DNA from 4 places in the Neobacillus sp. Fa239 genome. Region 1 is predicted to be linked to each of the others. Evidence: riboswitches for the same ligand, from Rfam matches in the RefSeq annotation. Region 1 holds a riboswitch; each other region holds the start of a gene.
The links. A riboswitch is a leader RNA that binds a small molecule or an ion and turns the genes downstream of it on or off. The one in region 1 is predicted to bind cobalamin.
Positions count from the first base shown of each region.

Region 2: linked by a shared signal. The riboswitch ahead of cobT (nicotinate-nucleotide--dimethylbenzimidazole phosphoribosyltransferase) and the one ahead of ACZ5XR_RS12440 ((2Fe-2S) ferredoxin domain-containing protein) in region 1 are both predicted to bind cobalamin.
Region 3: linked by a shared signal. The riboswitch ahead of ACZ5XR_RS24435 (adenosylcobinamide amidohydrolase) and the one ahead of ACZ5XR_RS12440 ((2Fe-2S) ferredoxin domain-containing protein) in region 1 are both predicted to bind cobalamin.
Region 4: linked by a shared signal. The riboswitch ahead of ACZ5XR_RS09845 (DUF4430 domain-containing protein) and the one ahead of ACZ5XR_RS12440 ((2Fe-2S) ferredoxin domain-containing protein) in region 1 are both predicted to bind cobalamin.

Region 1 covers NZ_AP041611.1:2,586,082-2,594,115, reverse strand. The annotation lists gene ACZ5XR_RS12460 (precorrin-8X methylmutase) at 1-270, opposite strand, end outside; gene cobK (precorrin-6A reductase) at 287-1,084, opposite strand; gene ACZ5XR_RS12450 (sirohydrochlorin chelatase) at 1,081-1,995, opposite strand; gene cobJ (precorrin-3B C(17)-methyltransferase) at 2,059-3,684, opposite strand; gene ACZ5XR_RS12440 ((2Fe-2S) ferredoxin domain-containing protein) at 3,734-4,117, opposite strand; cobalamin riboswitch at 4,241-4,423, opposite strand; cobalamin riboswitch at 4,602-4,788, opposite strand; gene infC (translation initiation factor IF-3) at 5,202-5,678, shown strand; gene ACZ5XR_RS12430 (S8 family peptidase) at 5,998-7,266, shown strand; gene ACZ5XR_RS12425 (MOSC domain-containing protein) at 7,668-8,034, opposite strand, start outside.
Region 2 covers NZ_AP041611.1:2,910,968-2,919,001, reverse strand. The annotation lists gene ACZ5XR_RS14115 (amino acid permease) at 1-1,210, shown strand, start outside; gene ACZ5XR_RS14110 (YjcZ family sporulation protein) at 1,956-2,042, shown strand; gene ACZ5XR_RS14105 (hypothetical protein) at 2,127-2,282, shown strand; cobalamin riboswitch at 2,539-2,718, shown strand; gene cobT (nicotinate-nucleotide--dimethylbenzimidazole phosphoribosyltransferase) at 2,875-4,650, shown strand; gene ACZ5XR_RS14095 (cob(I)yrinic acid a,c-diamide adenosyltransferase) at 4,647-5,225, shown strand; gene ACZ5XR_RS14090 (ABC transporter substrate-binding protein) at 5,281-6,246, shown strand; gene ACZ5XR_RS14085 (FecCD family ABC transporter permease) at 6,243-7,265, shown strand; gene ACZ5XR_RS14080 (ABC transporter ATP-binding protein) at 7,270-8,034, shown strand, end outside.
Region 3 covers NZ_AP041611.1:4,944,809-4,952,842, reverse strand. The annotation lists gene ACZ5XR_RS24440 (MFS transporter) at 1-735, opposite strand, end outside; cobalamin riboswitch at 940-1,131, shown strand; gene ACZ5XR_RS24435 (adenosylcobinamide amidohydrolase) at 1,418-1,543, shown strand; gene ACZ5XR_RS24430 (hypothetical protein) at 1,612-1,722, shown strand; gene ACZ5XR_RS24425 (bifunctional adenosylcobinamide kinase/adenosylcobinamide-phosphate guanylyltransferase) at 1,735-2,310, shown strand; gene cobS (adenosylcobinamide-GDP ribazoletransferase) at 2,324-3,103, shown strand; gene ACZ5XR_RS24415 (histidine phosphatase family protein) at 3,073-3,672, shown strand; gene ACZ5XR_RS24410 (bifunctional adenosylcobinamide kinase/adenosylcobinamide-phosphate guanylyltransferase) at 3,624-4,058, shown strand; gene ACZ5XR_RS24405 (cob(I)yrinic acid a,c-diamide adenosyltransferase) at 4,073-4,663, shown strand; gene ACZ5XR_RS24400 (ECF transporter S component) at 4,660-5,151, shown strand; gene ACZ5XR_RS24395 (ATP-binding protein) at 5,148-5,852, shown strand; gene ACZ5XR_RS24390 (NupC/NupG family nucleoside CNT transporter) at 6,216-7,391, shown strand; gene ACZ5XR_RS24385 (aldo/keto reductase) at 7,457-8,034, opposite strand, start outside.
Region 4 covers NZ_AP041611.1:2,068,120-2,076,153, reverse strand. The annotation lists gene ACZ5XR_RS09870 (transglycosylase domain-containing protein) at 1-170, shown strand, start outside; gene ACZ5XR_RS09865 (ECF transporter S component) at 210-905, opposite strand; gene ACZ5XR_RS09860 (ABC transporter ATP-binding protein) at 884-2,485, opposite strand; gene ACZ5XR_RS09855 (energy-coupling factor transporter transmembrane component T) at 2,467-3,375, opposite strand; gene ACZ5XR_RS09850 (DUF4430 domain-containing protein) at 3,357-4,061, opposite strand; gene ACZ5XR_RS09845 (DUF4430 domain-containing protein) at 4,058-5,824, opposite strand; cobalamin riboswitch at 5,951-6,141, opposite strand; gene ribH (6,7-dimethyl-8-ribityllumazine synthase) at 6,263-6,733, opposite strand; gene ACZ5XR_RS09835 (bifunctional 3,4-dihydroxy-2-butanone-4-phosphate synthase/GTP cyclohydrolase II) at 6,755-7,948, opposite strand; gene ribE (riboflavin synthase) at 7,967-8,034, opposite strand, start outside.

The DNA.
Region 1 (8,034 bases):
ATTAGCACCACTTTGAATCATCTGAACATCGGCCACCACTTTTTTCCCGCTCCGTATCGCGCGTATGCCGGACTGTATGGCGTCAGGATGAAAGAGGACGCTCTTCCCGAGTTCAAAGTCCGCGGATGCATGGATGATCCGCTGGACAATCGGATACTGTTCTTCGGTAAACGAGTGCTCTCCAATTTCTTCATTAATCATTTCAAAGCTTCTTCCTTCAATTTGTTCCGGTTGAACCGTTAAAGGTTTAAATTCAGTTCTAAAATCCAATTCTCTCACTCCTGTATTAAAATGATTGGTCTGTTTTGGCCGTTTGTCTGGAACCGACCTTTTTATGTAATTCCTCGATGACATCGACAAAATGAGCATAGACGGTTCCATAATTTAATTTCGGTCGGCCAATTATGACGACATCAATCCCCAGTTCCTTGGCGGCTTCCACCTTTTGATCAACCGATCCGACTTTCCCGCTCTCTTTAGTCACCATTAAGGTCACACCATATTGCTTATAAAGGGCTTTGTCGAACTCTTTTGAAAATGGTCCCTGGATCGCAATAATATTTTTCTGCGGCAGACCTAGCTGCTCACATTTTTCCATATTATCCACCCGAGGCAGCATCCGGGCGATCAAGCGGATGCTCGGATTATCTAATAGTTTTTCAGTGAAAATTTGAAGCGTCTTGCTTCCTGTCGTCAGCATCACCACGCCTTTTTTGGCCAATGCAAGCTCCGCTGCTTCCTCGTAGCTTTCGACGACTGTCATGTTGTCATATTGGAAAGTTTGAGACTCCCGTTCATACCGGATATAGGGAATTCCCGCCGTTTGCGCTGCCTTGATTGCGTTTTTCGAAGCTTCTTCCGCAAAAGGATGACTCGCATCGACAACCGCTTGAATCCCTTTTGTGTCAATCAATTCCACCATGTCTTCATCCGTTAATCTCCCTACTTGAACAGGTATTCCTGACTCCGTCAGTTCAAACGCTGCATTTTCTGTGACAACGGAGGCCAGGAGAGCGAATCCTTCCTTTTTTATTTCTAAAGCAAGGGCTCGTGCATCACTTGTACCGGCTAATACGAAAATCATCCTCTTTCCCCTGCCTTTTGCACGGCATGTTCATGATCATGGTGATGGTCATGGTCATGATGGTCATGGTCATGATGGTCATGGTCATGGTGGTGATGATGATCGATATGTTGCATCACATTGAGACGGTATTGGCAGGTATCGCAGTTCATCTTCACCTCATCACGAAGGGCTTCTTCCACTCGTTCTATTAAAATAGTCTGTAATTTTGGATGATAACCAAAATAGTCTGCCAATTGAAATTCAATCGCGGAGTATTGATTTTGAATAGGAACCATCATATCTTCTAACCGTTTTATCAAGATTCCTGTGAATAGAAAGTAAGGCAGGATGACCACTTTTTTTGCTCCTAGCTTTATACAGCGCTCAATCCCTTCGTTCACAAGAGGATTGGTCACCCCCATAAAAGCAGGTTCGACGATTTTATAGTTTGTTTTTTCCCATAGTAATCTAGCAATTTTATATAAATCACTATTCGCATCCGGATCGCTTCCGCCCCGTCCTAACAAAAGGATCGCCGTTTCGTCGTCTGATGCCTCCCAATTCTCGCCAATTTCCATTAATCTCGTTTTTAAAATTTCAAAGGTTTCCTCATGTACACCAATTGGCCGGCCATAAGTAAATTGAACAAGTGGATATTGCTTCTTTGCCTCATCAATGGCTGCTGGAATATGAATTTTAGAGTGCCCTGCCTGTAAGAGCATGATTGGAATTACGACAATATGGTCGGCCCCTTTCTCCACACATAGGTCGATGCCTTGAGTCACTGTTGGTCGTTCAAATTCTAAAAAGCACGTCTTCACCAGTATAGAATCGTCCCAATTCCCACTCATCTCACCGATGAACTCGCGAACCTGCTGATTTCCCTCTTGATCTTTGCTCCCATGCCCCACAAATAAAATTGCTTTCAAACTATTTCCTCCTCTTTGTTTGTAAATGCATTCCCTGATAATTGGCCACTAGACTTCTTCCCTTTACTCCCCGCAAACAGCCGCTTCGATTTTAAGGTTTGGTGTAATATCCTGGTACACAAAACCTTGCACCGCTTTGACCCGTTTAAAAAATTTATAGAAACGTTCATTCGGATAAGCCTTTTGTTTGTACTCTTGAACAATCCCCTCTATGACCTCGACAATTTGGTCCGGATGGATTCCTTCCGCTGCGATTTGGCCGGGATGTGCCGTTCTTCCAGCTGTCTTTGCCCCTAGAAATAAATCAAACGCTCCTTTGCGGTAGACAATGCCAATATCCTCTTTTACGGCTCCATAACAGGCCATTCCGCAGCCATTCACGCCAAGTTTTAATTCTTTTGGGAGTTCCATGCCGCCAAGCCTTTCCTGCAGCTCATCGGCATAAGGGATGGAATCCTTCTTTTCACCGTCACAAAAATCACAGGCTTTTACGGTTAATACGTCACCGACAGGAGCAATCAAAAAGTTTGCCGCCGTTAGTTTTTCAACAATCACATCAGGATTAGAGGTTAAAATTTGCAGCTTCATAAAATGGTCTTGTGTGTACTCCATGACACCTTCTTCTCCGACAATTTTGGAAAGAATGACCATCTGATTCGCGGTAAATTTTTTATTGGCGACACCAGAGCTGACCGCTACCTCAAAAATAGATTGAAAGTCTTGCTTCACCAATAAACCTTGAGCTCGTTCATCGTTCTCACCAAGGATCATTTGCAAGGCTTCCTCAGCCAGTTCTCTTGGCGACTCTTTCATTGGGGTTGGGGTGACTTGTTTCTTGTTCACCGGTGTTGCATCTTCCGTTTGCTCCAGTGCCCATGGTTCGGCTTCCTTTTGCAGACGCTGATGCGGTTTCAACGGCTGTATTGCCTGATTTAATGTATACTTCCGCTGATAACCGCGCGGAGTAATGATCAATCCTTCGTAGAAAAATGTTGAAGAGTTGCCAATTAAAACGGTAGTTAACATGCCAATTTCATGTTCGAGCATCTCTTGTAAATTGGTTAAAACGATCTTTTGACTATCACGGTAAGCACTTTTTACCAATCCTACAGGAGTGTCTGGCGAGCGATATTTTAAGAGAATTTTTTGAGCTTCCATAATCTGCCGTGTTCTTCTCCCGCTTTTTGGATTGTATAAGGCAACCACGAAATCAGCTTGAGCGGCCGCTTCGATTCTTTTCTCGATCAAGCTCCAAGGTGTCAAATGATCACTTAAGCTGATCGTACAGGCATCATGCATGACCGGTGCGCCTAATAAAGCAGCACAGGAGTTGATGGCGGAAATGCCAGGGACCACCTCCACTTCTACCCCTGAGTTTTTTTTCCAGCCTTTTTCGATTAGCACTTCATAAACCAGTCCTGCCATTCCATATACTCCGGCATCACCGCTCGAAATGACGGCTACCCTGTAACCGTGCTCGGCTTGTTTCACAGCCTCCTGGGCCCGGCTCACTTCTTCTGTCATTCCTGTGCTGATGATTTGCTTTCCAGCTATTAATCCCTTGATTAGATCAACGTATGTTTTGTAGCCGATGATAATATCACTTTCTTGGATGGCTTCTTTTGCCCGTCCAGAGATATGTTTTTCATCACCAGGGCCAAAACCAATAACGAATAATTTGCCTTTCATCCTATTACGCCACCTTCCAAAATTTCCAAAATCCAGATACTATCGGCTGTTAAACCTTTTCTTTAACAGCCTTTTGTATTCCTTCGATGCATTCCGACCCTTCTGGCTGTATGAATCCTTGTTCGGAATAGTGATAGATCGCATGCTCTTGAAGGCAATGACCTTCCGCCAGATGACGCCTTACAATTGTAGTTCCCACTTCTGGGCTTACGTTTTTATACCAAGTCCCTGATGGATAGACGATGGCAACGGGTGCATCCTTACATCTTCCATTGCATCGTGTTCTTGTTGTATGAATAAGTGAATCTAAATCTAAATTAGCAATTTCATTCCGAATGGCTTGTGTTGCTTCCTCCCCCCCTTTTCTCATACAGCTGCTGCCGTTGCAAATGAATACATGGTGTTTCGTCCCTTGTAAATTCCAAGTAGTCATGTCACACACTCCTTTTCGTTTTTTACGCAAAAAAGCACCCCTATGGACATAGGGGTGCAGAATATATACACAAAAAAATGCGATGTATGTTCAGCACTTCTACCTATGTTCCCGTAGGTTGATTGAAGCTCTTAGGTAAAGGCAGGTCTCCTGACTTAGGTTCATCATTCCATTGCGTCTTCCCGAATTCCTTCAGTGACATCTGCAACGAACTCCCCATACAGTGGCGGGTACCGTGACGGATTTATACCGTACTTCCCTATTAAGCACAAATTTTTAATGTGCACCTATCCTAATCTATTTAATTGTTAAAAAGGCTTGTTTCCTCTAAAGCAATACTTGGATCATAAAAAATGATTTTGAATCATCATAACGCAAAAATCCGTTCAACATGAGTTGAACGGATAAAACGTAAGCACAAAGAATGTTAATAAATAATCATTTTTGTCCAAACGTTCCATCTTCTCAACCCCCGAAGAAATTAGAAACTTTAACAGCTAAGACAGGTCTCCTGACTTGTGTATCTTCCTACTTTAGACCCTTCCCGTATCGTCTATATATACGTTTCAGTGGTTTGTCTATTTCGTCCACACTCACAGTTGCGGGGACAGTTCTGGTATTGCACCAGATTCCCTATTAAGCCCTAAGGCATCTTAACTAATTGTTAACAAATTAGTATTTAATTTATGAGATATTATTATACTAGTCTATCAGATTTAATATTTCAAGAGTTTATTAAACTTCTTTTACGAAAACGCTGCCCGCCAATAACTTCATCTTGTTTAAATAATTATCAATAAGCCGAAAATATACAAGTTTTTATTAATTTCCTTGCATATTTCGGCTTTGTTACATTCAAAAAACATCCTTCATAAACATCATTTTTTAATTGCCATATACAGCTACGTGTTTGTCTTTTGCAGATCCATTCCAATAAGTTTCGATGATATGGTGTGCGAATTAGTTAAATAGCCTTTCCAACCTTCGTTTTTTAACATAATTTGTAATAAGAAAGCACCATTGTACCAGTTGCGATTTAGTTGCAACTCAAATAAGGAGGTATTGATTTATTAAAAAAATTATTATGAACGAATCGATTCAATCCAATGTGGTAAGGCTTGTATCGGAAAACGGTCAACAAGTGTTACCGACAGTTCAGGCGCTTAAGATGGCAATGGAAATGGGATTGGACCTTGTCCAAATCAGTGAGGCAGATCCACCGGTATGCAAGATTTTAGATGGTGGAAAATACAGATATGAATTACAAAAAAAAGAAAAGCAGAATAAACAGAATCAGGTAACCATCGAAACAAAAGAAATACGCATGTCCATCACGATTGACGAAAATGACTTTCAAACAAAAGTTAAAAGCGCGATTGGCTTCTTAACAAAAGGGTATCATGTAAAGGTGAGCGTCCGTTTTCGCGGGAGAGAAATCACCCATTCAAACATTGGGGAAGAACTTCTCAGCAATTTTTGCCAAGAGGTCAGCCACTTGGTGAAGTCTAAAACAAACGCCACATTGCAAGGCCGCATCTTGTCGATTTTGTTGAAACCATAAAAAAGAGCCTATTAAAGGCTTTTTTTATTGGCTCAATTGTGCGATCAGCGAGAACTAATCAAAATTTTGCAGTATTGATTGGTTTTAATGGTGCAATTCCTTATTTCAAATCCGAAAAAACTTATAAATTAAAAACGGTAGGTTTATTTTTATAGTGGTTTAAATTCATGCCGACTTGATGCAGGCAAGCTTTACGGTGAAAGTAGGAATTTTGCTGATTGCCTGCTTTTTTGTAAAAATATTATTTTTAAAAAAGGATTTGTTGATATTATTGTAGAATTCTGAAAATAACGACTTCTTGATATACGAGGTGATAATATTGAAAAAGCAGTTCATTTTTCTTATAATTTCGCTATTTTTAGTTTTTGTCTTGTTTTTCATGTTCCATGATTTCCGTTCAAAAAAAACAATCATTGCTGTACTTGATTCAGGAATAAGTCAAACAAAAAGCATAAAAAAGGCTCATGTTTTAAATGGATTTAATTTTATTAATCCCTTTCAAAAACCGAAAGACAAATACGGGCATGGGACAGAAATGGCAGAAATCATTTCTCAAATGTCACCAGATAACGAAATTCTTCCTGTAAAAGTGGTATCCGACAGGAATACAATCAATCACCCCTTCATGGGACTGGCTATTCTTTACAGTATCGTAAAAGGTGCAGATGTAATTAACATGAGTTTTTCCTATACCCCAATGGATTTTTTTACATCTTTGATGATAAAAGTTGGAGAAGCAAAAGGGGTGGTATTTGTCGCTGCAGCAGGAAATGAAGGAAAAAATAAGGTTGATTTTCCTGCGGACCAAAATGGTGTGATTGCGGTTGGTGCTTATGATACAAAAACGAAAAGGATTGCAAGCTTTTCAAATTATGGAAGTAAAATCGCTGTATACGCTCCTGCCGATGATATTCCTAAAGTTTTGGGTAAAGGGACGAGTATGTCAACAGCATTTGTGACTGGAATTGTTGCGGATATGATGAAAGATGGTGTAAAAAAGGATAACATTAAAAAAGAACTGAGTAAAGACTGTGATTTATTAACCCTTAAGAAAATGAATTATGAAGCCATCGACATAAATTCTGCCTTCGCAAAATATATGAATAAACCCTATTTGGAATTAGACCAATATAAAACTTTTTCAAGAAATAAATTTCAAGTACTAAATCTGAAAACAGAAAACCTTGAGAAATTGACTGTTAAAATAAATAACAAGGAAATGAAAACGTTTACTATTTCGAATCAATTGTTGATTCCTCTTATATATGGGATGAACAACATCCGGTTAACAGGTTACGGTGCGAACCACTTAAAAACCGTGAAAGATGCGGTTATCCTATACGAGCCAAAGCCCCCTGTAGTCCAAGATGAGTATTATATTAAAAACGGCATAAAATATGTATTATTTACCATTCGGGATTTATCGTTAAAAGAATTGAAGATTAACCATAAGAGAGTTGTTCCATCATTTATGGATTTGGAAGATCAAGATACCATTTATTCTTATCAAATGAAATATCAGAAGAATATCACCATAGAAGCAGAAGATTGCGCTGGAAACCGAACGGTCAAAACAATGGAAGGGTAATTTTTTAAAAAGAAATAGTTTAAGTTTGCTAAAGCATGTAGTGAGGATTAGCAAGGAAAACGTAAGCTTGTAAAAGAGCTTCCTGCGTTGAATGAAAAAGTAGAAGTTTCCTTATAATTAAAAAGATCTTGTCCTATGTTGCCAGGGCTGGGTCCTTTTTTGATTAGTAGATTTAATCCAGTCCGGTATTTTTGCCGGTCCTTTGACAGTAAACGACGTTCTACCATGAATGTCGTTTTTATGTTAAATCACTTATTTACAAACTGGATCTTATTAAAGTAACCTGCTACCGTTAGCAGAACAAGAAAAATGGCTGCCGCACAATCTGTTTCGTTAATCAGGCCAAAAAAATGCGATGCCTTATGTAAGCATCGCACTCCGTTAGTTGGAAAACGATTAACTTATTGTAAGGTTATCTCATCTCCAACATTCACCTCACCTATACGTTCAACCTTAGCCCATACTCCAAAAGTACCACTATGATTATTAACCAAGTTTCGGAGAACCCGAACATCCTGTCTTAATTCCTCTTGTGGATTATTCACCATTACACACCTTTGGAGTGGAGCAACAACTCTCAGGACAACCCTAGGTCCGACATTGATTAGTCGGTTCAACAAATCATCTTCGAGATATCCCGTTGATTCTGTATCGATTAAAACGTTTGCTCGAAAACGACGAGGGTCTACTGGCTCTCCTATTTCCTGACTCAACATATGTAACGCAGAGGTCGTAATGATACTTATTGGACCCTCGTCAAAATGAGAT
Region 2 (8,034 bases), 320 kb from region 1:
GACCAAATTTATTGATCCGGCCTTTGGTTTTGCTCTTGGATGGACTTATTGGTTTAGTTGGGCTATGACCATAGCGGTAGAATTAACTGCTTCAACGATGGTAATGAAATTCTGGTTTCCGGATAGTCCATCGATGCTTTGGAGTTTCGGATTTTTAGCACTAATTTTTCTATTAAACTATTTATCCGTTAAGGGATATGGTGAAGGGGAATATTGGTTTTCCATTATCAAAGTTGTGGCAATTGTTATCTTTATTGTCATAGGGCTGCTAATGATTGTTGGAATTATGGGCGGACAAGCAATCGGATTTAAAAACTTCACAGTGGGAAAAGCACCTTTTAGTGGAGGTATACTTGGCACTTTTGCGATTTTCCTGGCTGCTGGTTTCTCTTTTCAAGGTACAGAAATTGTCGGGGTTGCTGCAGGCGAAAGCGAAAACCCTGCTAAAACGATCCCGAAGGCAGTTAAAAGTATTTTCTGGAGAATTCTCATCTTTTACGTATTGGCAATCTTTGTCATAGGGCTCATTATCCCCTACAACAACCCAAGTTTGTTAAGTAATGATATCATGGTTAGTCCATTTACTCTTGTATTTAAAAAGGCAGGGCTTGCCTTTGCAGCGGGACTTATGAATGCTGTCATTTTAACAGCCATTTTATCGGCAGGTAATTCAAGCGTATATGCTTCAACGCGGATGTTATATGCCATGGCAAAAGAAGGACAGGCGCCGAGGATATTTGCTAAACTTAATAAGCGTGGTGTTCCTTTTGCAGCCATTATTTTAACGACGATCATTGGCATGTTTGCCTTTTTATCTTCCATCTTCGGTGATGGCGTTGTGTATGTATGGTTAATGAATGCAGTCGGCATTACAGGATTTATTTTCTGGCTTGGAATTTCAGCGAGCCACTATCGGTTCCGTAAAGCATTTGTGGCTCAAGGTTATTCACTTGATAAGCTGCCTTATCGGGCAAAATGGTATCCATTTGGACCAATATTTGCGCTTTCTGTTGGTTTACTCGTCACTTTAGGTCAAGACTACCAGGCGTTCCTTTCAAACAAAATTGATTGGGGCGGAGTAATTGCCGCCTATCTTGGCATTCCTCTATTCTTTTGCTTATGGTTTGGCTTTAAGTTCATAAAGAAAACAAAGGTAGTGAAACTAGAAGAATGCGAATTTGATTTTGACTATGCGAAAAAACATGATTGATCAATCTTAGGAAAAGGTGCCCAAGAGCCAATTTTTGGGCACCTTTAACTTTTGAAAATGGACAGCACTCTTAAATGTTAGGGTGTTTTTGTTTAATGTGAGCCATTGCGTAACTTATTTTACTTCTAGGAGTGCCGCCAAAAGGGGCTTTCTTTGGAGTAACACTTGTGATGTTTTATAGGAAAGCGGCTGTATCAAATCGATACGCTATTAAATCGATACGCTATTAAATCGATACGCTTTTAAATCTATATCTTAGTAAATGTCGATGTAATCTCGTCTAGCATTACCTGCCAGGCTTTTTAATTTGGATAGGGCTAAGTCACATATTCGCCATAAAGGATGGACTCAAACTGCTATTGCAGGTGTAACTGGTTTTGATAGGAAAACAATAGATGTTTTAAAAATAAATCTCCCTTGCAATAGATGTTGAAAGTATATTTCATTAAATCTTTCTTTAGTTGTTTTGCATATATTGCAGGAAATATTATCACTAGTCTCTAACTAGGGACTAGTATTGGTCTCATAGTAGAGACTGGTTCTGAGAAAATCATCTTAGATTAGTTACCTCTACGAGGCGTTTGCATGAATTGCAGACGCTTTTTTATTTTTAGGGTTAAGCAAATTACGGATTTCGTCGAAATATGATGATTATTGTCCAATCCAAACTTGTCCTAAGAAATATATTAAATAGAGGAAAGTATTCTTTCTTCAGATAACCCAATAGGTACTGGAGGTGATATACATGCTTGATGGATTGAGTATGTCTTTTACGTTAATCGTAGTATTGTTCATTCTACTAATCATTGTTGGTACTTCGTTTACGATCTAGTAAATTTTTTTTCGGGATTAAGTGCAGGCTGAGTAAACTTTCCCTTTGTCTAGACTACTGAAACGAAAGGAGGATGAATTACACATGTTTTTTTTCCCTGGCGGCTTTAGAAGAAGGTTTCTCCCTATTGAAATCGAAATCGAGATAGAAAGAAGAAGACGTATTGAAATCGAAATCGAGATAGAGAGAAGAAGACGTATCGAAATCGAAATTGAAAGAAGAAGACGCAGATTCTTTTAGACAAATGATTTAAACATGTTTCCAAAGAGCCTACGGGCTCTCTTTTTTAGGCTATTTTCACTTAAAAGTTTAAGAACTATTGACATGCATCAGTTACTGGAAATGGGACGGTTTAAGTGGCAAAGAAAAAAACCAATAGTTTCGTAGTGTACAAAACTTACAACTTTTAGCCCTTTTTTGGAAGTTCGAATGGAGATGAATGATAAAAGTTAATTGACAAAATTTACGAGCATATTTAATATTAAATTGTCCAATTAAATAAGAAATTTTCTCAGGTGCTTCAATTCGAAGATAATAGGGAAACCGGTTAAAGTCCGGTACGGTCCCGCCACTGTAATCAGCATTATTCGAACCGTTCAGCCACTGCAAAACAATTTGTGGGAAGGCTTCGGTGCTCGCTGTAAGTCAGGAGACCTGCCTGTGAAAAATAGCACAATATACCTTCGAGGAGAGGTAGGTTGAAGAATTATATATGAGGATTCCTGTACGTGAATCATATATACATATTTCAACATAAACTCTGCCGAATAAGGCAGAGTTTTTTCTTTTTTTGTAAGGGGTCGTTGCTAGATTAAAAGAAAGGAAGATGGTTTTGACAGATATTATTTATAATCGTGCAGCTGCAATCCGTCCGTTGAATAGCAAAGCGATGCAGAGAGCAGAGTTTCGCTTAGATGATTTAACAAAACCAAAAGGAAGCCTTGGAATCTTAGAACAAGCCATCATTCAGCTCGCTGGAATTACTGGAAACATTATTCCTTCAATAGATAATGCCGGCTGTGTTATTTTTGCTGCTGACCATGGTGTCAATGAAGAAGGGGTATCAGCTTATGATTCTCATGTTACGGAAGAAATGACGGTAAATATGTGCATGGGAGGTGCAGTGAGCAGTGTTTTGGCAAGACATAGCAGGATTGACCTACAAGTCGTTGACGTTGGAATAAATTCAAAAGTGAGGCACCCAAAAGCGGTGGTTCGTAAAATTTCCCTAGGTACCCGGAATTTTGTGCAAGACTATGCCATGTCTCGGGAGCACGCAGTAGAGTGTGTGTCTGTTGGTATGGAAATAGCTGATCAACTTATTGATGAAGGGAAGGAACTGTTGATTTTTGGAGAGATGGGGATTGGAAATACAACCTCCGCTGCAGCAATGGCTGCTGTTCTTTTAGATTTACCTGTGAAGCAAGTCGTAGGAAAGGGGACGGGCATTAGTGATAGGCAGCATCAGCATAAGATACAGGTTATTGAAACAGCGTTGACTAAACACTGTATTTGCAAGGATGATCCATGGGATATCCTAGCTGCCGTTGGCGGATTTGAAATCGGGGCAATGGCAGGAGCCATGATTGCCGCTTCCAGCCGGTCCATTCCAGTTGTACTAGATGGATTCATGACAGGTATCGCAGCGTTATGGGCCTCCCGTTTCAATAAGGATATTAAAAATTATTTGATTGCCTCCCATTGTTCATTGGAACAGGCACATACCTATGTATTAAAAGCATTGCAATTAGAACCAATGGTACAATGGCAGCTTCGCTTAGGTGAGGGGTCGGGAGCGCTGCTAATACTGCCCACTTTGCAGCAAGCGTGCCGAATTATGGCGGAGACATCTACCTTTGATGATGCGAAAGTGAGTAACCCACATCGTACGGAATTAAAAGAGGATGCTTTCATGGATTATGATGGTGAAGACACTCTTGGGCCATCTAAACTTGATTTTTCTCCTGCCGAACAGAAGGCAGTCTATAAAGCATTGGCGGCCCGCAGGGATATTCGTTCTTACTTGCCTGACCCCATTTCAAAGGAAGCTCTGGGACGCATTATTCAAGCTGCTCATTTAGCTCCATCCGTCGGTTTTATGCAGCCTTGGAATTTTATCGTTATATCAGATCAAAACATTTTAAATGAATTATATCGTGCAGTTGAGAAAGAAAGGATTCGGGCTTCGGTAAAATATACTGATATGAAACAAGACCATTATTTGCGGTTGAAGCTGGAAGGACTATTACAGGCGCCGATGACTATATGCGTAACGAATCATTCGGGAAGAGGAGGCCCGCATGTTTTGGGGAGGAATACCATTCCGGAAACGGACTTGATGTCAACAGCCTGTGCTATTGAAAATATGTGGTTAGCAGCTCGGGTAGAAGGGATTGCGATGGGGTGGATTAGCATCTATCAGAAGGAAGATGTTCGCAAGATTTTAGGAATCCCAGATTCGATTGATCCAGTCGCATTGCTTACTATCGGTTATACCTCCCATTTTCCGGATATCCCGATATTGGAAAGGGTCGGATGGGGAAAAAGATTAAATTTGAAAGAGCTCATCTTTCAAAATATATGGGGGGAAGAGGAGAAGGATGTATGAAAATTTACACACGCGGAGGAGATAAAGGTAAAACCTCCATTATTGGTAAAGCCCGCCGTTTTAAAGATGATATTCGGATAGAGGCCTATGGAACCGTTGATGAAGCAGGCGCTTATATCGGGCTTATTATAAGTGAACTTGAAAAAAGGTATGAGGATATTCGGGAACATCTCTTATCTGTCCAACAAATGCTTTGGAATGTCGGCGCAGATTTAGCTGCTGCTCCTGATGCAGATTACACCTACCGTACACCGGAAAATGCTGCTGGAGTGCTTGAACCCTTGATTGATTCCTATAAGGAGGAAGCAGATCAAATCACTAAATTTATTTTGCGTGGCGGAAGCCGTCATTCAGCGCAACTTCAAGTCGCCTGTACAATTGTCCGACGGGCAGAACGATGTACTGTAGCTTGTATGCGCCAGGAGGGAATTCATTTACCAGCTTTAAAATATTTAAACAGGTTATCTGACTTGCTGTTTGTCATGGCCCGGGCTGTTAACGCCAGAGAGAACATAAAGGATATCGAATATAGCAACAGCACGGAAGTATTCAAGAGCCCTGACAAAAGAGATTAGGTTGGATATGAATTGAAAAATAAATTTTTATTTAATGAAAAGGAGCCATCTTAAAATGAAAAAGCAAACACTTTTTACTCTGATTTCTATTATTGTCCCGACAGTTTTTTTAGCGGCTTGTGGAAATCAACAGACTGCTGCGTCTCCAAATAGTGCGAATGTAACTTCCCAAAGTCAGCCAAAGGAAAAAACATCAGCATTCCCTTTAACGGTCACAGATGAGGCTGGAAATAAAGTCACAATTCAAAAACAGCCACAACATATCGTATCCGTGACAGAAGGTACTGATGAAATCCTTGCAGGCATGATACCAAAAAGCAAGTTGGCTATGGTGACAACCTATTCAAGTGATCCACAATATTCCAATGTCATAAATTTTGTTAAGGGAATTCCGCAAATTCAAAATGCCAATGCAGAGACAATCATTGCGGCTAAACCTGACCTTGTATTATTAGCATCTTATACAAACCAAGGAATAGTTAATCAAATTAAACAAGCGGGCATTCCCGTCTATGAGTTTACCGATTTTACTTCTATTAGTTCCGTTGAAAAAAGTATCGAAGTGGTCGGCCAATTAGTAGGGGAGAGGGGAAAATCCAATCAGTTGGTACAGTCAATGGAATCGAAGATCAATACTATTTCAAATGCTGTTAAGGACAAAAAGAAATTGACGGTATTAGACTACAGTTCCTATGGTTATGCGGCTGGGGACAATACAACTGTTAACCAAATGATTGAAATGGCCGGAGGAATCAATGCAGCCAAAGGCTTAAACGGATGGCAAAAAATTTCTGAAGAAGAAATTGTCAAATTAAATCCTGATGTGATGATTGTTGCAGACAGTGAAAAAGGGTTTGTAAAGAAGGTTTTGAGTGATTCTGCGTTACAAAATGTCAATGCAGTTAAGAATAAACAGGTTTTTGCTATAAATGGGGCCGATTTATCATCTGTATCTCAATATATAGTCAATGGGGTTTCTGATGTTGCACATGTGTTAAATCCTGATGTGAAGTTGCAGTGATTGGAAACCGGATCATACCTATTTTTGTAGCCATTGGAATATTCTTTATTATGGTATCCGCTCTTGAAATTTCCATCGGTCCAGTGTCCATACCGGTTCAGCATCTCATTGGTGAAGCATGGGGGTATTTCCATGGCATGCGTACAACCGATGCAGTGGTAGTTGGGGCCGTACGTTTGCCGAGATGGTTAGCTGCTGTAATGATTGGCGCAGGGTTAGGGGGTACAGGAGCTGTTATGCAGGCTCTTTTCCGTAATCCAATGGCTGACCCTGCTATCATTGGGGTATCCAGCGGTGCTTCCCTTGGAGCGGTTATCGTGATTCAATCTGGTCTTTCTCAATTAAGTCAATGGAGCACGCCCCTTGGTGCATTTACAAGCGGAATAATAGTTGTTTTCGTTATTTATCAATTATCAACTTATAAAGGAAGAACAGCCATTTATTCCTTACTTTTAGCAGGGGTAGCCATTAGCTCGTTTTGCAGTGCCATCGTGACCTTGCTTTTATCCTTGGCGCAACTTGAAACAATGCATGAAATGCTGTTTTGGCTCATTGGCGGTTTGGATGGTATCACTTGGCCGTCAGTTGGCATCGTATCTATTGTTGTTCTTCTTGGATTAGGGCTTTATACCATACAAGCCCCTTCACTCGACATTATTTCCATTGGGGAAGAACAGGCTGAAGGAGTAGGAGTGCCTTTACAAAGAACAAAGCGATTTCTTTTCATCATATCGGCATTGGTTGTTGGAGCTTGTGTAAGTGTAAGTGGTGTCATTGGATTTATAGGGCTGATTGTTCCTCACTTGCTTCGCATGGTGGTTGGTCCCCGCCATCAATTTCTTATTCCTGCATCTGCTCTTGGGGGAGCATCCATTCTTTGTTTATGTGATGTGATCGCCCGTATGGTTTTTGAACCAGTTGAATTAAATGTAGGAATCGTTACTGCTTGTTTAGGGGCTCCTTTTTTTCTTTATTTATTACGAAAACAAGATCGAGGTATCTATCGAGAGGAGGGGTAACAACATGAGAAGTTCTTCGGTAATAACCAGGCCTGAAGTAGAAGAAGCATGCCACATGTCAGAGCCAATCATTCAGGTTTCAAATCTCGGATACGGATCCCTGCTTCGAGAGATTCATGGGACCTGGCAAGGAGGAAAACTCATTGGCTTAGTTGGACCTAACGGGGCGGGAAAATCAACTCTATTACGCTTATTGGCGGGAATTTTAAAGCCTACGAAAGGTGAAATTCGTGTCAATGACCATCTTTTACATAAGAAACGGACGAATTGGCGTGCCAGGCAGATTGCTTATTTACCTCAGCATATGAACGATCAAATTCCCTATACTGTATCTGAATTTGTGGCTATGGGTCGGTTTGTATTTCGCACTCAATCCGGGGCATTGACGAAGGCATGCCGGGAGAAAATTGAAGAGGGGTTACATCGGCTGAATCTGGTCCCTTACAGGGATACCCCAATGGTTCAGTTATCGGGAGGTGAACAACAGCGGGCAGCCATTGCTCGCTGTCTGGTTCAAGAGAGTCACATCCTATTGTTGGATGAACCTATTGCGAGTCTTGATCTGTACTATCAGATGGATATTTTGCAGCAGCTAAAGAATTTGTCATCTCAAAAATACCTTGTCATTGTAGTTCTTCATAACATAGAACTTGCGGCAAGATTTTGCAGTCATTTGATTATGTTAAACAAGGGACGAATCCTTCATCAAGGCCCGACACACGAGATATTTAATGAGCAAATGGTACAGGATCTTTTTGGTATGCCAATC
Region 3 (8,034 bases), 2.4 Mb from region 1:
GATTGAACTGCTAGGAGCATCCATTACTTTCAGGATTGGAACAAGATACGTATAAACGGCATACGTCGATCCAAATCCAAGAGATGGAATGAAAAAAGCCATTAAAATTCGCGGGTGTGTCAACAAAGAAAATTGATCACGCATCGAGCTGCGAAATTGACTGAGCTTATTAGGCAAAGTTAAGAAAGATGCCAAAAACGCAATTCCACCGAGAAAAGTCGTTAACAGGAAGGTTGCATTCCAGTTGTACCTTTCAGCGATGACGGTGCCAATGGGCACTCCAATCACGTTCGCTAGAGTAAAGCCGCCAAAAACGAATGATATAGCAAGTCCTCGTTTGGCAATTGGCATGGTTTCACTTGCCACAATCATAGCAAGTGAAATTAAAACTCCTGTTACAATTGCCGTCATCATCCGAAGTGTGAGGATCATCATGTAGCTTGTCGAAATCACACATAGAGCATTGAGAATGATAAACAATCCGATCAAAAACAGCATCCATTTACGCTTTGGAAAATGACTTGTTGCCGACATCACGAGTGGGGTGCCAATGGCAAAGGTAATGGCAAACGCAGAAACAAGTGTGCCTGCTTTTGCATTGGTTATATGAAGACCCGAGGAAACATCGGTTAAGATCCCGACGATGACAAATTCGCTTGTCCCGAGAACAAAGGTTAATAAAGTAAGTGTAAAGATGAGCAGCCAATGCCGCTTAGATAATTCTGTGGTGTTCATAAATACCTCTTTTCTTAGATGAATGTAAATGTGTCACAAGGCAGGTAAACAATTTAATTATCATACCATAAAACATTTTTATGAGGATAGTTCAATCTTATTAGAAACTAGTTTAGGAGGAAAAACTATTTCCTATATTGGAAAGGTTTCTCTGAAAAACATATACAAATGATTTTGCTTCCCTATATAATGAAACTATCATAAAAAAATAATAGAAGCATAGGTGCTAAAATTCTTTCAAAGATATTTAGCTTAAAAGGGAAGTTAGGTGAAATACCTACGCGGTCCCGCCACTGTAAATGGGAGCAACCTATAATATGTCACTGTCGAATCGATGGGAAGGCATAGGGAGCGATGATCATGAGCCAGGAAACCTGCCTATTTTTTCATGCGCCAAAAAACCTACGAGGATAGGGAGGGGTGGAAGCTTAGGCCACGATTACTCTGCATGAGTAACAGAATCTAAACAAACCAACATCTCCATGTCAAAATGGGGATGTTTTTTTATTGGTGCAAAATTTTATGATAGTCGAAAAAACAGGAGGAAGTAATGTGAAGAAATGGTATTCACTATTGTTTGCCGTGTTGCTGACAATAGCAGGTAGGGCATGAATCAACAGTCCAAACCTCGAAAGAAATTGACTTTTCGATTTTCGTTATTGTTACAGCAAATGTTGGAAATGTGGACGAAATGGTGCCTGTCACTGTCCATACATGGATTTTTGTGAATGGCGAACTGACAGAAGAGGCCTTTATTCAAAGCATTATGACGGCAACGGAAGCAAAGCTAAAGCCAAGCTTTTCTTAAATATATTGGATTCCGTAACAGGGATCTCTTCGGATCGTATTTTAATCGCTTCAAGTCAAACAGGAACAGTGATTGAATCTGCAGGAACGAACAATTCTTTAGGAAAACTGATCAGTGAAGCTGTCTATCAATGCACGGCCAAAGCGATTAAAAATTCACAAAAAATAGCAGCAAAATGAGGTGTTTATCCGGTGGTGTCATCTCCATTATTCATTTTTATAACAGGAGGAGTGCGAAGCGGGAAAAGCAGCTTTGCAGAAAGGAAGGCTGTAGAAATCGCCAGCGAAACAGGAGGACAACTCATTTACCTGGCAACAGGCGTTCCTTCCGATTACGAGATGGAAGAGAGGATTTGCAAACATAAGCGAGATCGAAGGGCCATGAAGGATCATTGGAAAACGATTGAACAGTCCGTGAATATAAGGGAGCTTGCAGAAGATATCCGTGAAAAAGATATCATTTTACTCGATTGTGTGACAACACTTTTGAATAATGAACTGTTTTCTAACGAACGTGAATTGGTTCCGCTTGATGTTGAAAAGGTTAAGAAAAGCATTGTTGCGGGAATGATCGATTTAAAGAAAAGGGCAAACGCATTGATTGTTGTCAGTAATGAAGTTTTAAACGAACCGTTAGTCGGAAATACTCTCGTTTTTACATATAAAAGATTACTAGGACAAATCCATCAGCAATTGGTAAGAGAAGCAGACGAAGTCTATTTAGTGGAGTCGGGCATTCCAATTGTCATGAAAAAAGAAAGTAAATGAAGGATGGGCAAAAATGAAATTCATCAAAGGATTTTTGATTAATCTTCAATTTTTCACAGCCATTCCCGTTCCCATTGAAATACCGATGGAGCAGGATCTTCTCAGAAGGGCGGTTCAAACCTTTCCATTATTAGGCCTTTTTCAAGGTCTCATTTATTCCGTTCTTTTTTATGTATTAAAGGAGTGGACGCCGTTTTCTCATCTTGCTGATGCCTTTTTCCTTTGGCTAGCGACGATTCTCCTAACCGGCGGAATCCATCTCGATGGCTGGATGGATGCGAGTGATGCGTATTTTTCCTATCGTGATCAAGAAAAGCGGCTCGAAATTATGAAGGATCCACGAACAGGAGCATTTGGGGTGATATCCATCCTTGTTTTACTCAGCTGCCGGTTTCTATTTATCTATGAAAGTACGATGAACATAAAGTCCATATCATATATCTTAATGGCTGCCATTCCTTTTTTGAGTAAAAGCGTGATGGGTGTCCTGCTCGTAACTGTTAAATCAGCTAAAAATGAAGGGCTGGGTTCCTTGTTTCAACGTGCAGCATCACCTAAAGTGTTAGGGATTTATCCTCTGTACATTCTGGGTCTTCTGTTTCTAGCGTATAAAAATATCTTATTGGCGGGATTATTGGTCATTGTTTCTGCTGGGTGTGTCTTCTTTTGCAGGCGGAAAGCCGTGAAATGGTTTGGCGGGATTACGGGGGATGTATTGGGGGCCTCTATAGAAGGGACTGAGTTAGTGCTGTGGATGACTGTGTGGTTATTGCATTATTTCGTCATGGCTTAACAATCGCTAATAAAAGAAGAGCCTATTTAGGCTGGAGTGATTCTCCTTTATGTGAAGAAACAAAGGACTTGAAGACGCATAATCGGTATCATTGCTATTTTGCCAGTGATTTAAAAAGATGTTTGGATACAGCCAAAATATTGTTTCCACATACAAACCCTTATCCATTAACTGAATTACGCGAAATGAATTTCGGCGATTGGGAAGGGAAAACATACGAAATTTTGAAGAATGATTCACGATACTGCCGGTGGTTGAAAGACCCTGTCAATTATTCCCCGCCAAATGGAGAGTCTTTTCAGCAATTCACTCAAAGAGTTCTAGGCGGCTGGAGAAAAATAACGGAGGAAGTTCTCGCTAAACCTATCGAGCGCTGTGCCGTTATTACACATGGCGGGGTAATCAGATATTTATTATCTCAATTTGCATCTGAAGAAAAGGAATTTTGGTCATGGCAGGTACCACATGAACACGGATTTGAGCTTGTTTTTGATAGGGAAATGTTAAGGGGGGGTAATCGATGCACTTCATTACAGGTGGTGCCTTTAATGGGAAACGACTATGGGTAAAGAACAGATACAACGTAACAGAGGCTGCTTGCTGGCTTTCCGCTTATGATCACGCTCCTCTCCCAACCGATTTAGCTGAAATGAAAGCGGATTTGATTATTCTCGAAGGAGTAGAAATATGGCTGAAAAAATTAACGAAGGAATTTGATTCCTACCGGTGCCGTCAAATCTGGAACAGCTGCTTAGACAATTGGCTGACCTGGGAACGGTCACGCGTCAATCGAAAATTGGTCGTCATCGGAACAGATATGACAAAGGGAATTGTTCCGCTGGAAAAAGAAAATAGATTGTGGCGGGATGTAACCGGGTGGGCTTATCAAGATTGTGCCAAAATGTCAGAAAAAATGGATATCATCTGGTATGGAATCAATCAAACGATTAAATAAAGGGGATGAGTAACATGAGAATTTATACGAAAACAGGTGACAAAGGGAAAACAAGTATAATCGGCGGTCGAGTAGACAAAGACGACACGCGAGTGGAAGCTTACGGAACGGTTGACGAAGTGAATTGCTTTGTTGGACAAGCGATCACCGAGCTGGATGGGGACCTTTTTAAGGACATACTTGAGGATCTTGAAAAAATCCAGCATGAATTATTTGACTGTGGCGGAGTGCTTGCTGATATATCGGAAAAACGCAGCCAGATGCTTCATCAAGAGTCCATCGATTATTTGGAAAAGAAGATTGATGAATTTATCGCTGAAGCCCCGGAGCTGGAACGATTTATTTTACCTGGTGGTTCCAAGCCTTCCGCTTCGATTCATATTGCTAGAACGATCACGAGAAGGGCAGAACGATTAGTGGTCAAACTGTTGAAGGCGGATCCAAAAACACCCGAAATCGCACTCAAATACTTAAATCGTCTATCTGACTATTTCTTTGCATTGGCAAGGGTAATGAATCACCGGCTACAGGTCAAGGACGTTGAATATGTACGAAGTGCAAACGTATTTAGCGTTAGAAAACGCAGGGGAGGACAGGCAGAATGAAGGGGAAAATGATCAGCTGGCTTGCGATTATGATTGCTCTTTCTGCTGTTGGAGCCGCTATCAAGATTCCAGCTGTCGTAGGAAGTGTCGCTTTAGATGCATTTCCAGCCCTGTTGGCTGCAGCCCTATTTGGCGGCGGGGCAGGAGCGATTGTCGGTGCATTAGGTCATTTGTTGTCTGCCTTATTAGGCGGTTTTCCATTAGGCTCGATGCACTTTTTAATTGCTTTAGAAATGGCCCTACTCGTATGGATATTTGGGGTTCTTTACAAAAAACATAAAATGGCAGCTAGTATTCTATTTGTTCTTGGAAATTCATTTGCCGCTCCATTGCCATTTATTTTATTAATCAATAAAGGTTTTTATTTTACCATTGTCCCTTCACTTTTCATTGGATCCATCCTTAATAGTGTCATAGCATTCATTGTGATTCCAAGGATTTCCCCGCTGGTTAGATCGATGATTCCGAAGAATGGGGTCAAATCATGAGGGATATTCTCAGCATTCCTTTTGATGGGGAATTCTCCCTTATCATCGCCAGTGATAATAGCGGTGCCATTGGAGCGAAAAAGGATGATCTGATCCATGTCCCGTATGATACGGTCGCTTATTATTCGTTTAGAGTCGCTGTCATGGAATGCATTGCAGCAGGAGGTGTTCCTGTTTCAGTTGTGATCCATAATTTTTGCGGGAATGAACAATGGAAGGAACTCGTAAGCGGCGTACAAAAAGGATTACTTGAACTTGGTTTGACCGAGGTTTCCATTACAGGCAGTACAGAAAGTAATTTTTCGTTATTACAATCTGCCGTTGGTTTAATCGTTGTTGGAAAAAAGCCTTATTGCGAAAAGACAGATATAGCTTACACTGGCCAATTAAAGTTTGCAGTCATAGGAATGCCGCTAGTTGGAAATGAAGTAATTGAGCAAGACCATCATGTGGTTCCTTTGTCGGTTTTTCAAGAGATCAGCCGACTGAAAAATGCGGTGATTTGGCCTGTCGGATCAAAAGGAATTTTACACGAGATGAACCAAATTTTTTCCGAGCGGAAGTTTACAAAAGAAAGTCTGACCACAACCTTAGATGTGTGTAAATCATCCGGTCCTGCCACGTGTTTTATTGTCGTTTATCCAGAAAAGCTCGAAGAAGAGATAAGGAAGTCAGCAAAAAGCTATTTCCATCCACTATAGGGGGTCAGTCCCCCGATTCGTTAAAGCGGGAAAGCGTTACTCACCCGGACTAGAGTTGAAAATCCAGCTGTCATTGTGACGGCTTTTTTTTTTGAATTGCAATTTCAGAGTGTTATCTTATGTTAGTGAATTTGCTTTTTTTCAAATTTATTTTTACATAATTTCATTTTTGGGATAAAATTTGAATATTTTTATATTTCTTAAATAATAATGGGCATTTTTAAGCGAATTGGTAAAAAAAACATTTACATTTCGTTCAATTATCATTTAACATTTGTTCAAAATGTGTGTTATATTTACTTATGCAAATGAAAGCGCTCGCGTAAATAATTAAATTAATAAATCCTTTGGGGGTAAAATAATATGTCAATCTTAATCGGAATCGCTGGTATTCTTGCTTTATTAGGCATTGCTTGGTTAATGTCAAACGATAAGAAAAATATAAACTACCGAGCTGCTGGTATCATGGCAGTCATTCAGTTATTTATAGCGTGGTTTATGCTTAATACTTCAATCGGTAAAAAAGTTCTAAACGATATCGTAAATGTCTTTAACAAAGTTCTTTCTTTTGGTAATGACGGTATTTCATTCGTATTCGGCAGCCTTACAGGAAAGAATTTATTCTTTGTCGATGTTCTCATGATGATTGTATTCGTAACAGCTATTCTCGGTATTTTAACTTATTCAAGAATATTGCCATTAGCCATAAAATACATTGGTGGTGCAGTAAGTAAAATAACAGGTCTTCCAAAAGTGGAATCATTTGTTGCTGTTAACTCCATGGTATTTGGTGATACTTCTGCTATTCTTTCTGTAAAATCATTCATACCTAAGCTTTCTGGTAACCGCTTGTTCGTTGTTGTTACTTCTTCTCTTGTTGCAGTAAGCTGTTCAATCTTAGGTGCATACATGCAAATGATTCCTGCGGGGTTCGTATTGGTGGCGTTACCAATTAACGTATTCTCTGGACTTATCCTATCAACGATTGTATGTCCTGTTCGTAAAGAAGAAGATGAAAAAATCGATATTAAGGGAATGATTCCTGAGAAATCTCTTTTCGAAGCAATCGGCAACTGGACATTGCTCGGGGGAAAGACGGCCTTAATCGTGGGCGCTATGCTGATCACTTATGTAGGCTTGATCGCGGCAGTTAACTGGATTTTCACTACAATCTTTGGTCTCTCTTTTACTGGCGTACTTGGATATATATTCGCGCCAATCGCTTGGATTATGGGAATTCCTGCGAATGAGATTGTTAAAGCTGGCTCCATCATGGGTACGAAGGTAGCTGCTAACGAGTTCGTCGCGATGTTAGACTTCATGAAAATGATCCCTCATATGTCTCATAAAACTGTAGGTATCGTATCATCATTCTTAGTATCATTTGCCAACTTCTCTTCTATTGGTATTATTCTTGGAACTGTACAAGCTATCAATAATGAAAAGGCAAGTGAGTTAGCTAAGGTTGGTTTAAAGGTATTGTTAGTAGCAACAATGGGATCAATCTTAACTGGAACTATCGTAGGTTTGTTCCTATAATAATTAGCATTCAAAAAGGCGCCTCAAAGGAAAGCGCCTTTTTGTTATGTTACATACTCCTATATTTAGAAGTCAAAGTTGTCCGGGTCTGGCCCGACTCGAAAATTTTGATTAAGTTGATCAATTCTTTTCATATCTTCATTTGCCAGCTCGAAATCAAATACTGTTGAGTTTTCGATTATTCGATGTTCCTTTGTAGATTTTGGTATGGTCACCACTCCATTTTGCAAATCCCAACGTAGAATAATCTGTGCAATCGACTTGTTGTATTTATTGGCTATTTCCAATAAATCTGGGTGATCCAATAACTGCCCTTGCATTAAAGGGGACCATGCTTCAAGCTGTATTCCATTTTCTTGACAAAAGGCCTGAATGTTTTTTTGTGTTAAGCGTGGATGGTATTCTACTTGATTGACCATCGGTTTTATGTCTGCATCCCTCATTAATTCTTGTAAATGATGGATTTGGAAGTTGCTTACTCCAATCGCTTTTACTTTTCCTTCTTTATAGAGAGTTTCCAAAGCACGCCATGCCTCTTTGTATTTTCCCTCGACCGGCCAATGAATCAGATATAAATCTAAATAATCAAGACCAAGATTATTTAAGCTTTTTTCATATGCAGCGATGGTAGATTCGTAGCCTA
Region 4 (8,034 bases), 520 kb from region 1:
AGCAGCAGGCAGAGAAATTGAAACAGGAATTGAATGCAAACGCGGCAAAACTTAGTAAAACGATTCAGGAAAATGCACCGGTCTGGAAAAAAGGACTGGACCAAGCCCTTTACAATTTTGGACAAGCGGTGAATGCAGTCGTCGAAAAGCTCAAAAACTTTAGACAATAATAATGAATAAAACCTCCTGCTCTTGCTGAACAGGAGGTTTTATTTTTCCAACAATCCATATTTCCTCTGAAAACGAGTCAATATTTTCAGCCAGGCATTACCGAATACCAGGAGAAAGAAAACATTTGAAACAGCATGCATGGAATCGAATAAGGCACTTCCAGCAAAATAAGGAACGATTGTGTTCATGTTTAGCGGCGTACCCGACTGTACCATGGAAAGTAAGCCCCAGATGTTCATAATCCAGCCAAATAAAAAGCCCCAGATCAACCCGAAGAGAAGCCTTCCCCACTTCCACTGCAACAGTTTCGTATTCTTTAAAAGCCCTGCTGTAAAACCAACAAGTCCCCATGCCGCCATTTGCCACGGTGTCCACGGACCTTGACCAAGGATCATATTGGAAGCAAGGGCCGCCACAGCTCCAATAATAAAGCCGCTTTCAGCCCCGAATACCAAACCGGCCATCATGATGACAAATGTCGTCGGCTGCACGCTCGGAATACTGGCAAACGGAATCCGGCCAACAGCGGCAATGGACGCCAAAACGGCAAGCAGGACCAATTCTCGTGGATCGACCTTTCTTCCTTCAAAACGAATCAAAAATAGTCCAAATATCAAAATTACCATTCCAAAGCTCAAGAGTAAATATTGATCTTCCCACCAAAAAGAGGTCAATAATACCCCAACAACAAGGAAAAATAAGATAACTTTCATTAAGACTCGATTAAAACGCATCTTCCTAGTGCCTCCTCTTTTGTGATCACGGAGGTTTCCCGGAAAAGCCGCTGAACCATGGTTGTATAAAAGAAATTGCCTTTGAAAAAGCTTTCTGGTGCTCCTTCTGCTGTAATCTTCCCCTGGAACATCATGCCGCATGTCGTTGCATATTGGGCAGCAAATTCTACGTCATGAGTAGACATAAAAATGGTGATTCCTTCAGCATTCAGTTTGCCAAGAATTTTAGCGAGATTCTCTTTAGAAATGGGATCCAACCCTTTTGTCGGTTCATCTAAAAGAAGAATTTCCGGTTTTCTTAGTAATAAACAAGCCATCGCCGCCTTTTGAAGCTCCCCGCCGCTTAAATCATATGGATGGATTTCAAGCAATTGATCGATGCCCAAATCTACCAAAAGCTGTTTTACTCTATCATCTCGAAGAATGCCCCACTGCTCCATTATGACTTCCATTTCTTTTCCTACCGTATCCTGAATGAAAAATAGCTTTGGATTTTGCGGCAAATACCCGATTGTTTTCGGGAGATTGATTTTTTTCAAAGGTTTATTTTCATAAAAAATCCGGCCGCTTTCCGGTTTCACCAACCCCGCCAGCACTTTTAATAAAGTGGACTTTCCTGACCCGTTTCCGCCGAGCAAAGCGTAAAAATCCCCTTTGTTTAATGAAAGGTCGAGCTCATTTAAGATGAATTCGGATTTCTTATCGTAGCGAAATTGTACCTTCTTGGCCTTCAGCCATACCTCACCACAATTTCTTGGATTCAAAGATACATTTTTCTCAACTATTTGTGGTGCCGCTTGCTGAACCCAGTTTCTTCCTTCTTTTACGGTTAAGGGAACATCCCCGTTGCCTCCCATACTAAAAAATAGCGCCGGGATGCTTGGCACAAAGGCTTGATTTGGAGAATTCCAAACCTTTTCAAGTACTTTCCTAGGTTCGCCGCTTAAAAGAACCTGTCCTTTTTCCATCATGACAATTTGATCTGCCATGGTAAACACTTCATCGAGTCGGTGCTCGGCCAAAATAATCGTCATTCCAAATTCCTCGTTCAGCCGTTTCAGCATATCTAAAAATTCTCTTGAACTAACCGGGTCCAATTGGGCGGTTGGTTCATCCAATAACAATATATCCGGCTGCATCAAGAGGATAGAAGCTAAATTTATCTGTTGCTTTCTCCCGCCGGAAAGCTCATGGGTTTTTCTGTGGAGCAAGGATTCTGCACCAAAAAAATGAACCATTTCCGCGACCCGGCTTCTCATTTCACTCGGAGACAGACCAATGTTTTCGAGACCAAAAACCATTTCGTGCAGCACATCATCTGCAACCACTTGATTTTCCGGATCTTGAAAAACAAATCCTATCCCACTTGATTCCCCTTTTATCAAAATGTCACCTGTCAGATTTCCGTGCGGGCGAATCTCGTTTTTTAATAAGTGGAGAAGGGTGCTTTTGCCTGAACCGGATGCACCGAACAGGACGACAAACTGTCCCTTCTTTATTTCAAGGGAAAGATTCCTGATGGCTGGATCTGAACAGTCTGGGTAGGTAAAGGAAACATCATTTAATTGAATAATCGCCATCTAAGCATCCCCCCTGCTTCAACAAATAATGGAAAGCTTATAAATAATAAATAAAAGATAAGTGTTTGAACATCCATCACAGATAAATGCCAAGATTCCATGACCGGATAAATTTGCAAAAATCCAAAGCCAAAAGCTCTCCCGTAAATAATCAGCGTAAACAAAATCAGCAAATAGATACCTGCCAGCAAATCGCCGCTTCGAAAAGTAAAATGCTCATAGCTTGAGCGCTGATGGGAACCGTACCCCCGCGCTTTCATGGAATCTGCCGTTTGGATGGCTTCTTCCAGGGAATAAGTTAATAGTGCCTGGACAAAAAGCATCGCGTTTCTTGCCCGGTATTTCCATTGTCCCTGAGTTACCGAGAGTCCCTTACTTTTTTGTATAACTGAAATCTCCTCCAATCTTCGTCTCATTAACGGGATAAACCGGAGCGTCAGCATTAAGAGGACGGCAAACTGCGGTAAAAATTTTGTAAATAAAAATAACAATTTATTTGGCGTCATCACAATGTTATAGGAAATAAAGAGGACAATAATGGCGATAATCGCCATTGCATTCATTCCTCCATAGGTAATCGCTTCCAATGTGAAGCGATGCTGGTGGATTTCAAATAAAACATGACGCCCTCTCTCATTAAAAAGAGGATTCAGGATCACCATTAGCAAAAAGGTTGAAAAAATGAAAACAAGCCAGTGCCGAAGTCCCTGAAACCGATCGTGGAGGAGGTTCATCATCAATATCATGACGAACCCCGAAACCAAGAAAACCGGATGAAGCATAAGAATCATAAGGGCGACACTCCCCACATAGTAAAGAAAAGTAACCAGCGGGTGTAACCGTTCAAAACGAAATCCCATGCTTCTATCGCTTATTCCGTGTATAGGCATTGAATACTGTCCCCTGCTTTGACTTTCATAACCCCGACACTTCTTGTCAAACTGCTACCGTTTTGCTTAAAAATCCAGCCGCTCTTGACACCGTAGTCAAACTCATAAATATTATCGATTCCCTCTACATAAGCGGTTGCGCCGCTGCCACGGGAATCAACCTGGATCCCGTGTTTTTTGGCAGCTTGCATGAGAATATCATAAATTGTATCTCCGTCCTGAAAGCTTACTTTTTCGGCAGCGAGAATATTTCGATGATCTTTCGGACCTACAATCGAAATGGTAACGGTCGAAATCGGCTTCTGAACAGGTGTTTTTGTTACGGGCTTTGCTCCGGATGTCTGGCTATTAGGTTTTACTACAGGTTTTACTGCAGGTTTTACTGCAGGTTTTATTGTTGTTACTGTTTTTTGTTTTTCAGCAGTATTTGTTTTCTTTTCGGTTATAACTGCTTTTTTTGGCTCATTGATTTTTGTACTTTCTTTTTTCACAGCCGGAATTGCCGTAGATTTTGCTTTTGGCTGTACAGGAACGGTCGGGCTTTTACTAGTATCCTTTTGGACCGCTATCACTACGGGCTTTGTATCCTTTTTGGCTTGGCCTGTGGAACTCGCTGATGTACCACCACACCCCGCTAGACTTACCGAAAGCAGGATGGTGATCATTAATGTTAAAAATCGCCTCAAGCTGATTTCCTCCTATTAAACAAAAAGAATGCTGCCATCCCGATCAGGATGAACACTGCCCCTAAAAGGAGAAGATTCTCTGCGTTGCTTGCCGTGTCCGGTAAAGAATGACCATTTTTAATGTTTGTGGCTGGAGCCGCCTGCTCATTGACCGGAGCCTGTTTCAAGAGCGGCAACTGATACAATGAACCGCTTCCTTTCGTATAAAGCAGGTAGGCTGCTAATGCCTGGAACCCTTGAGTAGACGATACCGGGTCACTTGAATCCCCGCTTTTCCAGCCAAATCCGCCGTCTTTATTTTGGAAGGATAATAAATATTGGAGCAGGTTTGACTTGCTATCCGCAAATAAGCCTTCACTGGCATTAATCCCCAAACTTGAAAGGGCGATGACTACTTGGGAAGCAGTCGTACTATTGTTGATTTTATGGCCAAGGTATTGCTTCGATAAATATTGAACGGCTTTATCTATTTTTACTTTCATGTTCGCTTGGTTTTTATATGGAGCAAATGCTGATAAGATCATCGCCGTTGTATCAATATCGCTTGTGCTGCTTTCATCCCAGGCCCAGCCGCCGTCTTTGTTTTGTTTTTCAAGCAAATAGTTTTCCAGCTTTTCTCTCGTCCAAACAGCAGATGCCGGGATTTGAAAGTGCGCGCTGTCAAGCGCAATTAGCGCATAGGCAACACCGATTAAACCTTGTTTGGTCACGTTTCCATTATATATTTCCTTCACTAGATTATAACCTTCAATATTCGTGGGGTCCCCACCGGCTGCAAGAATTCCAAGAACATATCTTTCCGTATCGGTGATTTTATGAAATTGACCTTGATTCTGGATCATTTGCTTTTTCACATTTTGCAGATAGCTGGCAGGAATCTTTCTGCCTGTTTGTTTCAAGGCAATAGCTTCCCATTCACCTATTTTCTCTTTCATGACGTATCCATCGACAGAGCTGATTGCTTTATTTACTGTCACATTGGAAATTGGTTGAACGACTGGCTTGTCATTCCCATTATCTCCATTATCTCCATTATTTCCATTATCACCGGGAGCCTGCCAGGATTCGAACTGAAAACTGATTTGATCATTCGACTGTAGCTGATAGCTGTCTGCTCCAACCGGTGCCATTTTTCCATTAATATAAAATGCCCAATAATTGGTGCCTTCTGCTTTCATTCCGTTGATCGAAGTTATCATTTTTCCGTATTGGGTATCTGTTAACCCTACCTTATCAGGCCCAAGGGCAGTCTGCAAAAGCTGCAAAGCGGTAGGATGCCCAATAATGGTAATCCCTGATAAATTATTCATTATGTTTTGCTTATCATCTACCACTTTAATGGACACGCTGCTTTGCGGAGGCTTCGTCCAGTCCGTATAACGGAAACTGATTTTGTCACCATTCTGGACAATGTATGTATCGGCCCCCATTTGTGCGGCTACTCCATTCACATAGAAAGCCCAATAATTGGTTCCTTCTGCCTTTAATCCGCTGATCGCCGTCACCATATCACCGTAGGTAGAATGAGAATATTCCACATTTTCTTTCCCAACTGCACTTTCCAATGCTTCCGTAGCGGTTTCTTTATCTCCTAATTGAATGGTCTTTTCAGGCAGTAATGGTGCTGCTTCATCGGTTCCAAAAACGGAAACCGTCCCTTGTTGCCCCTCTATTGCTGCAAATGCTGGAATTTGGAATCCGCTTGTTAATAATGCAAACAAAAGTATTGCTGCCATCCATAAATTTGATTTTCTGCTCTTCATGTCTGTCTCCCCTTTTAAAATTTCCCATAAAAAAATCCCCCAAATTGGAGGAGGGTGTTATGTAATGTTAAGAAAAAACGCAATGCTTACGTTTAAATGCTTAACACTCTCCTATCCCCGTAGGCTGCAGGTGTTTAAAAACAGGCAGGTTTCCTGGCTCATGGTCATGGCTTCCTATGTCTTCCCATCTATTTTGACAGTGACATATTATAGGTTGCTCCCATTTACAGTGGCGGGACCGCGTTGGTATTACACCAACTTCCCTTTTAAGCTACAATCTCTTTCAAGATTTTAGCACCTGTTCTTTCATTTTTTTATGTTATCTCTATTATTATATATATTTTTTTATTTGTATAGATTTATAAAAAAAGTAGTTGATAATTGAAATAGGCAAACAGAAAATAGTTTGCCTATTGGTTTGCTTCATAAATCCATATCTTATTGCTCGATACTTCTGAAAAGATTAGCCATTTCGATTGCTGCCGTCGCCGCATCCCAGCCTTTATTGCCAGCCTTTGTTCCGGCCCGTTCAATAGCCTGCTCAATGGAATCGGTGGTAAGTACCCCAAAAATGACTGGTATACCACTATTTAAGGCTGTTGCGGAAACGCCTTTCGCCGCCTCATTACAAACATAATCAAAATGAGGGGTAGATCCCCGAATAACAGTCCCGAGAGTAATAACTGCGTCATACTTTTTACTTTTCGCCATTTTTTGAGCAACTAACGGAATTTCAAATGCCCCTGGTACCCAAGCCACATCAACGTCCGCTTCATCAACCCCATGCCTCTTCAAGGCATCTTGGGCACCGCTAAGTAATTTACCAGTAATAAATTCATTAAACCGCCCAACTACAATCCCTATTTTTAACCCTGTTCCAACTAAATTGCCTTCAAAAATATGTCCCATCATTTGATCCTCCATTTATGTTTAATAATGTAAAAGATGTCCCAGCTTGTCATGTTTTGTTTTTAAATAGTTTTCATTCTCTCTTCTCAATTCCATTTGAAGCGGAACCCGCTCCACCACCTCAAGGTCATAGCCTTTTAAACCCTTAATTTTTCGAGGATTATTCGTTAGAAGCTTCATTTTCGTAATGCCTAAATCCTTTAATATTTGAGCACCGATCCCGTATTCCCTTAAATCAGCACCAAAGCCTAGCATCTCATTCGCTTCGACTGTATCGTAACCCTCTTCCTGGAGCTTGTAGGCTCTTAGTTTATTTAATAGGCCAATGCCCCGCCCTTCCTGGCGCATGTATAATAGGACTCCGTTACCCTCTTGCTCAATCTGCTTAAGGGCTGCATGAAGCTGCGGGCCGCAATCACAGCGATAGGAGCCAAAAACATCACCCGTTAAACATTCCGAATGTACTCTGACGAGAGTTGGTTTTTCGGGATCAATTTCCCCTTTCACTAATGCGACATGCTCTTTTTGGTCTACAAAATTTGTATACCCGATTGCTTTAAAAGTGCCAAATTCTGTAGGCAGTGTGATTTCCACTTCCCGTTTGACCAGCCGGTCCTTTTTATTGCGATATTCAATCAGGTCTTTTATTGTAATCATTTTCAGGTTTAATTCATCAGCAATTTTCCGCAATTGAGGAACTCGTGCCATAGACCCATCCTCATTCATAATTTCGCAAATCACGCCAGCAGGCTTTGCCCCGCATAAATTGGCTAAATCGACAGCCGCTTCCGTATGGCCTGTTCTCCTTAATACACCGCCTTTTTTAGCGATCAAAGGAAAAATATGCCCGGGTCTTTTAAAATCGTCTGGTTTTGCTTCCGGATCGAGCATGCTTAAAACGGTTGCGGAACGCTCGAAAGCCGAAATTCCTGTTGATGTAAATTTATGATCAATGCTGACGGTAAAAGCTGTTCCATGGGCATCTGTATTTTTCGCTACCATTGGCCATAAATTCAGTTTTTGAGCTAGCTCCTCTTCAATTGGAACACATATTAACCCTCTTCCATGGGTAGCCATCAAATTAATGACATCTGGCGTTGCTTTTTCTGCTAAGGCGATGAAATCACCTTCATTTTCTCTATCCTCGTCATCACATACGATGACGACATTCCCTTGTTTTAATTCATGAATAGCCTCTTCAATGGTATTAAACAATCTTCTCACTCCTTTGTTTTATACGAATCCGTTTTCTTCTAAAAATGAAAGGGAAATTCCTTTTTCCTTTTGGTTCCCTTTAAGAC